One region of the Bacillus sp. EB106-06-01-XG163 genome, then DNA from elsewhere that is predicted to be linked to it. Evidence: riboswitches for the same ligand, from Rfam matches in the RefSeq annotation. Region 1 holds a riboswitch; the other holds the start of a gene.
What was found. A riboswitch is a leader RNA that binds a small molecule or an ion and turns the genes downstream of it on or off. The one in region 1 is predicted to bind S-adenosylmethionine.
Positions count from the first base shown of each region.

Region 2: it holds a riboswitch for S-adenosylmethionine, as region 1 does, so the genes downstream of both, AC3WTF_RS13065 (5-methyltetrahydropteroyltriglutamate--homocysteine S-methyltransferase) here and AC3WTF_RS06600 (methionine biosynthesis PLP-dependent protein) in region 1, are expected to answer to the same signal.

Region 1 is NZ_JBYTDS010000004.1:138,263-142,676, reverse strand. Features, by position in the region: gene AC3WTF_RS06625 (ABC transporter ATP-binding protein) at 1-426, opposite strand, end outside; gene AC3WTF_RS06620 (AbrB/MazE/SpoVT family DNA-binding domain-containing protein) at 427-660, opposite strand; gene AC3WTF_RS06615 (GNAT family N-acetyltransferase) at 819-1,250, opposite strand; gene AC3WTF_RS06610 (YjcG family protein) at 1,255-1,770, opposite strand; gene AC3WTF_RS06605 (esterase family protein) at 1,796-2,518, opposite strand; SAM riboswitch class I at 2,693-2,818, shown strand; gene AC3WTF_RS06600 (methionine biosynthesis PLP-dependent protein) at 2,888-4,009, shown strand; gene metC (cystathionine beta-lyase) at 4,002-4,414, shown strand, end outside.
Region 2 is NZ_JBYTDS010000010.1:73,982-78,395, reverse strand. Features, by position in the region: gene AC3WTF_RS13070 (methyltransferase domain-containing protein) at 314-1,195, shown strand; gene AC3WTF_RS13065 (5-methyltetrahydropteroyltriglutamate--homocysteine S-methyltransferase) at 1,230-2,366, opposite strand; SAM riboswitch class I at 2,446-2,532, opposite strand; gene AC3WTF_RS13060 (LURP-one-related/scramblase family protein) at 2,617-3,093, opposite strand; gene AC3WTF_RS13055 (hypothetical protein) at 3,196-3,363, opposite strand; gene pepT (peptidase T) at 3,940-4,414, opposite strand, start outside.

The sequences.
Region 1 (4,414 bases):
CCGGCGCTGCATTCCTCCTGATAATGTTTTGGTTTTTGCTCTTTCTTTCTCTTTTAATTGAAACAATTCGAGCATCTCATCTGTTCTTTTTTTTGCTTCTTTTTTCGGAATTCCGTAGACTCCGGCTATAAACTCTAAGTTTTCCCGTACGGTTAGATGAGGAGCGATGGCTGTTTCCTGCGGGGACATATTCAATTTCGGTTTTATTTTATCCAAATCAGTCAAAATACTGTGTCCAAGCACTGATGCATCACCGTTATCCGGAGAAAGGAGTCCGCAAAGCATGCTGATTAATGTCGTTTTTCCGGCTCCGTTCTCACCGAGTAAAGCGAAAAATTCCCCTTTCTCAACTGAGAACTCAAGACGGTCAACGGCGGCGGTTTCTTTATAATGTTTCGTTAATTGCTTCAGCTCAATCGCGTGCATTTACTCATCCTCGCTATCTTCATCGATTTGCTTAGCGTTTAAAATATCTTTTGCAAACTCGAAAAAGAGTTCTTGTTTAACAAGTGCGATACCTTGCTGGTCATCTCCGAGCATAAGCAGTGAATCCCCCGGATTTATATCGAAAACATCTCTTGCTTCTTTAGGAATGACAATCTGTCCTTTTGTGCCCACTTTAACAGTCCCGAAAATGTGTTTTCCTTTTGGTGCCGTCATGTTTATCCCTCCGAAAAATGAATTGTATTTTTTGTATGAATTGTAATACTTCGTATACTAAACATACATTGATCTTCCATAAAATTCATTAAAATTCATGAAATAGTTTTATTTTCATAAAAAAGCACTCCTGCCATATAACAGGAGTGCTTTTGATTTTATCGTTTGTGTTCCTTTATCATTTCCAGATGGGGGATGCCCGCATCGAGAAATTCTTCGCCGGATGTGACGCGGTATCCTTGTTTTTCGTAAAACGGAACCGCCTGCGTCTGCGCATGTAAGATAAAGCTGTCGGCGCCTTTGGCTGCCGCCGCTTTTTCAAGCGCCTGCATAATGATGGCTCCGACGCCTAAAGAACGATGGCTTTTCATCACGCAGATGCGCTCTAATTTTCCATGCCCGTCTTTCAAGCGCCATCTGCCGGCTCCGACCGGCTGGCCGCCGTCATATATGACTATATGCTCTGACGTGTCTTCGAATTGATCAATCTCTTCTTCTTCCGGAACGTGCTGTTCTTTAACAAAGACCTCTTTTCTGACGAAAAAAGCGTCGTTTAGCTGTTTTTCAGTTTTTGCGATGATGGATTCCAAGCAGTTATTCTCCTCCGCCTAATAAAAATGTTTCATACACAGTCCATGAGCCGTTATCCAGCTGATAGAGCAAGTGAAAACGGTCGATGACTTCTTCGTGGGAAATGTCCAGCATTTTCAGCTGTCCGAGTACGTCGGAATGTTCATCTGACGACAGCTTCTGGCCGACCGTGACATGCGGAACGAAGCTGTATTCCGGCTCGCCGGATAATGCTCCTGAGTAGCATTTCTCACTCAGAGATTTTAATTCCTCCGTCGGCTCTGCTTTCATATATATCACATTATTCACAGGAGAAAACGAGCTGTATTTTGTGATTTTCAGAACGAGCGGATGCGACTCTTTCGCCGTCTGTCTCAGCTGTGATACGACCTGCTCGATTTCCTGTTCTGTCGCTTCAAACGGATCTCTTAGCGTCAGGTGCGGAGGAATGAGCGCGTAGCTCGGGTCGTAGCGTTTCCGGTACGAATTTGCGAGATCCTGTAATTTTTTTGATGGAAATAAAACAATACCGTATTTCATGAAAGTTCCCTCCTTAAATGAATGGTTACAGCATTTTTTTCAGCGCCGGCGTGATGAGCGGCTGCCAGTAGGTCCATTTATGATCCCCGTCGAAGGTTTCATACGTGTATTCAGACTGTTTGCTTTCCAGCAGCTGTTTGAGCTCTTCGTTCGGCGCGGTGAAATCAAGAACCTGGCCGTCTGTCGTGTGAACGCCGGTTTCTTTTTCTCCGATTTGATGATAAACGGAAATCTGTTTGAGATCCTCCGACTGCCGGACGGCATCCAGCACGTGCCCGTCAACATACGGAGACTGCATGATGACGTTTCCAAACATGTTCGGATAGTCAATCGCCGTCATAAGCGAAACGGTTCCGCCGAGGGAATCCCCGATCATGGTGCGGCCGTATCCGACTTGATAAGTCGGGTATTCTTTGTCGATAAAAGGAACGAGCTCATTTGCGATGAATCGCTTATATGAGGCGAACTTAGACCCTTCTGGATGGTATGTGTTTCTTCGCTCCCGCACATTTTTATAAGGGACGCCGATAATGATGCAGCGGTCAATTTCCCCTTTTGACATAAGCTCTTCCGCCTGCCGCCCGATTCTCCCTAATCTGAAATAATCATGGCCGTCCTGAGCGATGACCGTATGATATTTATACAGGGGGGAGAAGGTGGCGGGCAGGTAGACCAAAACGGTCATTTCCTCTTCAAGCTCATGGGAGAAAAGTTTTTTCTCATGAATGATTCCGTTTTTTGATGCCACTTCGCATTCCTCCAGGCCGCTTCTTGTCTTGATGGTTTTTTCCTATTGTACCATGAATTATTAGAAATTTCTTTCTTCAGATGCACTTCTTGCGAGAGTTCAGATAAATAAAAAGTTATTGAAATTCATTTTATAGTGCGTTAATATAGAACAATCAGAAAATACAAAACAATATTCTTATCACGAGAGGTGGAGGGACTGGCCCTTTGAAACCTCAGCAACCGGTTTGCTTTGCCGCGGGAAGGCAAAGTGCCAAGGTGCTAAATCCAGCAAGCGATTCACATGCTTGGAAGATAAGAGGAAGAGAAAAGCTCCTTCTTCTTATGAAGAGGGGGCTTTTTTATTTTTGAAAAAGGATGGTGCTTACTGATGACGCAGCATGTTGATACAAAATTAGCCCAAATCGGAAATAGAAGCGAAGAAGCAACGGGAACGGTCAGTCCGCCGATTTATCTGTCCACCGCTTACCGCCATAGAGGAATAGGAGAATCTACAGGTTTTGACTACGTGCGCACGAAAAACCCGACACGCCAGCTCGTTGAAGACGCTATCGCCGTGTTGGAAAACGGTGCGAGAGGCTTTGCCTTCAGCTCGGGAATGGCAGCCATTCAAACGATTATGGCTTTATTTAAAAGCGGGGATGAATTGATTGTATCCTCCGATTTATACGGAGGCACGTACCGTTTGTTTGAAAACGAATGGAGAAAATACGGCTTAAGCTTTATTTACGATGATTTCAGCGATGAAGACTGTTTACGCTCCAAAATAACGGAAAACACGAAAGCGGTATTTGTTGAAACGCCGACAAACCCGTTAATGCAGGAGGCGGACATTGAAAAAATCGCCCGGATTACGAAAGAAGCCGGCCTGCTTTTAATTGTGGATAATACGTTTTATACCCCGGTGCTCCAGCGCCCGCTTGAACTGGGAGCGGACATCGTCATTCACAGCGCCACAAAATATTTAGCGGGGCACAATGATCTCCTTGCCGGTCTTGCTGTCGTAAAGGATGAAGAGCTCGGCGAGATCATGTTTAATCACCAAAATGCGATCGGAGCCGTTCTCCCGCCGTTTGATTCGTGGCTTTTAATGAGAGGGATGAAAACACTCGGACTCAGAATGCGCCGTCATGAAGAAAACGCCCGTGAACTTGCGGAATTTTTAGAACAGGAAGAAGAAATCGCCGACGTGTTATATCCCGGAAAAGGCGGGATGCTGTCTTTCCGGCTGCAAAAAGAGGAATGGATCAATCCGTTTTTAAAGGCGCTGAAAACGATCTGTTTCGCAGAAAGTCTCGGCGGGGTGGAAAGCTTTATTACATACCCCGCGACACAGACGCACATGGACATTCCGGAAGACATCCGTATCGCAAACGGCGTCTGCAACCGTCTGCTGAGATTTTCAGTGGGCATTGAACATGCAGAAGATTTGAAGCGGGATGTAAAGCAGGCATTACAGCAAGTAAAAGAGGGGGCCGTGTCATATGAGTAATCACAATTGGACGCTGGAAACCCAGCTCGTGCACAATCCATTTAAAACAGACGGAGCCACCGGAGCCGTCAGCGTGCCGATTCAGCATGCTTCCACATTTCATCAGTCTTCATTTGAAGAATTCGGGACATATGACTACAGCCGCTCAGGCACACCGACAAGAACAGCGCTTGAAGAAACAATCGCAGGCCTTGAAGGCGGAACGAGAGGTTTTGCTTTCAGCTCCGGTATGGCGGCGATTTCGACGGCATTTCTGCTCTTATCCCAAGGCGACCATGTCCTCGTCACGGAGGATGTGTACGGCGGAACATTCCGCATGGTGACTGAGGTTCTGTCCCGTTTCGGAATCGAACATACCTTTGTCGATATGACGGACACAGAAGCTGTCGCCCGCGCCATCCGGCC
Region 2 (4,414 bases), on a different contig from region 1:
TTTTCAAAATAATAAATTTATATTATAAATAAAGAAAATAAAGGATGTGTATAAGTAATTGGATAATAAAGGTATAAAAACCCCCCCAAAACCGTACCGATTCATTGTAAAGACGGGATGCAGCTGATAAAATGGATCTGAGGGCACAGCCTTCAAAAGACGGCAGAAAAGGGGTCATTTTCGTGATCATCCAGTTCATTCGTTACAGATAATGAGAGGTATAGATGAATAGGTTAAACCTTCCAATTTGGCGAGGTTTATTTGTCTATGCCTTTTTCATTTCATCGGAATAACGAATGAATGAGGTGTTTTTTTGACGTCTATAAAAAGAAAACGCGCGGAATTACTGCAATCATGCCAGTCCGTGTTCAGGTGTCCGCTATGCCGGTCGGCCATGGCGGTCTCACAATACCGAAGCTTGATTTGCGGACAGGGGCATACATTTGATATATCAAAACAAGGATATGTGAATTTCCTCAATAAATCGGTCAAAACCCGCTATGACAGGCAGCTGTTCGAAGCGAGACGCGAGCTTTTTGACAGCCGGGAATTTTTTGCGCCGGTTCAAAAGGAGATTGCCGCCATCATCACCCATATTCAATCTCCGCAAACATCAGCGGCGATATTGGATGCGGGGTGCGGAGAAGGGTCTCATTTAGCCGCCGTATGCAAATGGCTTCAGCCTGCTTTTTCCGTGACGGGAATCGGCATTGATCTCTCGAAAGAAGGTGTGCTGCATGCCGCAAAGGCCTTCGGGAATCATTTGGTTTTTGCCGTCGCTGATGTGGCGGATGCGCCGTTTGCCGACAGCTGTTTTGATGTCGTGATGTCTGTTTTATCACCTTGGAATTACAAGGAATGCAGCAGGCTTTTACGAAAGGGCGGCACAGTCATTAAAGCGGTGCCGCGGCGTGATTATTTGAAGGAAGTAAGGGAATTCTTCTTCGGAGACAGCCCTCGGCGGAATGACACCGCCGATTCTGCGGCCGGACGATTCCAAGCGGGCTTTCAAACCTTTGAGCGCAAACGGCTGTGTTACACAAAGACTTTAGCGCAGCCTGACCTCGAGCGGCTTGTGAAAATGACGCCCTTAACATGGAAATGTACTGATGACAGCATCCGGCGGTTTATCAGCCGGAAAGAGGCTGCTGTCACGATAGATATCGATATTTTAATCGGAACCGATCCGCTGTAAAACGGAAAAGACACGCTAATCGCGTGTCTTTTTTTTATTTCCAGACTTCACCGGCAATGTTGACGACATGGCGCAGTTTCGCCCATTGCTGTTCTTCTGTGATCAGGTTTCCTTCCTCAGTGGAGGCGAATCCGCATTGCGGGCTGAGGCAAAGCTGATCCAGGCTGACATATTGTGAAGCTTCTTCAATCCGGCGTTTAATCGCGTCCTTGTCTTCGAGTTCGCCGTGTTTCGACGTAATCAAGCCAAGCACAAGCTGAAGATCAGAGCGTTTGACATAACGGAGCGGTTCAAAGCCGCCCGAGCGGGAATCATCATATTCCAGGAACAATCCGTCAAGGTCAAGCCCGTCAAAAATCGTTTCAGCCGCTGCATCATAGCCGCCTTCAGCCGTCCATGTGGATTGGAAGTTGCCGCGGCAGATATGCATCGTAACCTTCAAATCGTCAGGGCGATCCTTGATGGCGTCATTAATGGAAGCGGCAAACAGCTTGCGCAGCTCATCCGGCGTCGTGCCGAAAGCTTCAATCTGACGAAGCCCCGCTTCTGATAAGAAAACGGCCCATGCGGTGTCATCGAGCTGAAGGTAGCGGCACCCGGCGTCATAGAAAGCTTGAATCGCTTTTTTATACGCTTTTGACACATCGTGCTGAAATTGTTTGTAATCATTCTGGTAGGACGCTTTTTCCAATTTTCCGCGGAAAAACAGCATATTCGGACTTGGGATGGTCATTTTCGGAACAGCATCGCCGGCAATGCTGTGCAGGAATTTATAATCTTCGAGCATCGGATGCTGAGAAAAATCAATGTCTCCCGTTACTTTAATGCCGCGCGCTTTCGTCTGTACGTTGTGAAACTGAATGCCGCTTTCAGGCGTAAACGCTTCGACGCCGTCTAAATTTTCGAGAAAATCAAAATGCCACCAGGCACGGCGGAATTCGCCGTCAGTCACGACATTGAGGCCGGTTTCTTTCTGCTTTTTCACACTGCGGATGATTTCTTTGTTTTCGATTTCGCGCAGCTGTTCTGCCGAAATCTCACCCGCCGCTCTTTGCAGGCGGGCTTGCTTCACAGCCGCCGGCCGCAGCAGGCTTCCGACCTGATCCGCGCGAAACGGCGGGTTTTTTCTTAGAAGCGTATGCAATGGTTGTTCTGTGTTTTGCTGTGACATGAACGATTCCTTCTTTCCTGATGAAATATAAAAAAAACTCTTCCCTCGGATAGGGAAGAGCTTGCGTCCGCAAATCTCAACCTTATCTTCAGGATTTAGCACCATTCTGCTGAACAGCGGTTGCCGGGTATCATAGGGCCAGTCCCTCCACCTCTCTTGATAAGGAAATATGCTATTTTTCAGAATAAACTGTAATACTATTAATCTTAGTATGTTTTCTCATATTGTCAATATATTTCGATAAATATTTTTATTTGTCACCCTCAAATAGAATCATATCTATCACAATGGCGATCGCGAGACAAAGAACGATATCCTCTTCCTTTTCAATCTGCAAATGATAGGAATCGCCCCAGCTCATCCATGATTTGGTGACAGTCATCCGGTTTGATTTTCCGTCTGTCACTTGAAAATTCCGGCCCCATACATCGCCGGTAAGATCCCAGCCGAGTCCGGAAATTTCAAATTTCGGTTTGAAAAGCGTGACTTTCTTGATGACTTGGCAGACGGGTTTGCCGCTGACGGAAATCTCGTAACGGGGAACGAACGACATCAGTTTCTGATTGACGCTGGCGAGCGTGCGGCCGTCCAAATCGGTCAGCTTCAGTTCATCACCGAATGAAAACAGCTTTCCTTCAACATTGTAGACTTCTTTTCCGCTTTCAAGAAACACTTGAAAACGATTCTTAAACGTAAACATTCGCTCTTTGATGTAAAAATGGTACATAAAAAAACTCCTTTTTTATGTTGTACGAAAAAAGGAGGCGGTTGGTTTCATATCGGCCGGGTGCATAAAAAAAGGCTGCCGATTTTGCGGCAGCTGTCGTCTTTATGATAGCGGCATCCGGCGTTTTTGACGGATCGCATTTAAATCAATGATGTTATTCGTGTCGGCAGCTGTCACCAGCGGGCTTGTCTTTGGCGTTTTCCGGCGGTTGTCCTTACTGAAAGAGAAAACAAGATACCCTGTCAAAGCAGCAAAAATAAGTAGCATCATTTTACATACCTCCCAAAAAAAGTTTTGGTATTATTATTGTACGAAAAAACAAACGAAAAGTATTCAAACAATTGTCATTTTTTTAAAAAATAACGTCATTTTCCGTAAAAATGACTATGGGTTGAAGAAGTTTTGCTCTTGTTGTGGTTCTATAGATTGTATCGGCTGATGAATGATAATCGTTTATATAACTTTTTCACTATTTTTTGTAAGCATCAAATTAACTACTTCGTTGTTTTCGTTTGCCCTGTGTTATTCAGTACCCTAAAAAATCTTATAATATGCAAAATAACTGCTTCTAACAGATGACTGCAGGATGACAGCGCTTTCTTTATTTTTTTAAAGAAAACGAGATGTTATCTTAAAAAAATCGTTTGAACATTTTCCGCAGCTTTTTAAAAGGGTTTGATTTCGTCTCCAGAACACGCGGGTCTTTTAAGGTTTTTTTCAATTCTTTCGCTACAGTCCCTCTTGCCATAGTCTTCACTCCTTCTTTCCATTTCATACCTTATATACGGAAAGAAAGAAGGAAAGGTTTCATGTGAAAGAAAAAAACCAAAGCAGGGGGCTTTGGTTTTAAGCGCGCTCTTCAAAGAGCCTGGCGATTTCAACAATGACGTTTACCGCCTTTTCCATATGATCGACAGAAATGTATTCATATTTTCCGTGGAAGTTTTGGCCGCCCGTGAAAATGTTCGGTGTCGGCAGCCCCATGTAAGAGAGCTGTGATCCGTCGGTTCCGCCCCGGATCGGTTCGATAATCGGTTCGATATCGAGGTTTTTCATGGCTTGATAGGCGACATCGACTATCTCTTTGACCGGTTCGATTTTTTCTCTCATGTTGTAATATTGATCACGCAGTTCAAGCTTGATGCTTTCGTTGCCGTATTTGGCCGCCAGCGCATCGGCGGTTTTCTGCATATATTCTTTTCGTTCTGCAAAGCGGTCTCTGTCAAAGTCTCTGATGATGTACGACAGGGCGGCTTCAGAAACGTCTCCGTTCATGGAAAGTAAATGATAGAAGCCTTCATACCCTTCCGTATATTCCGGC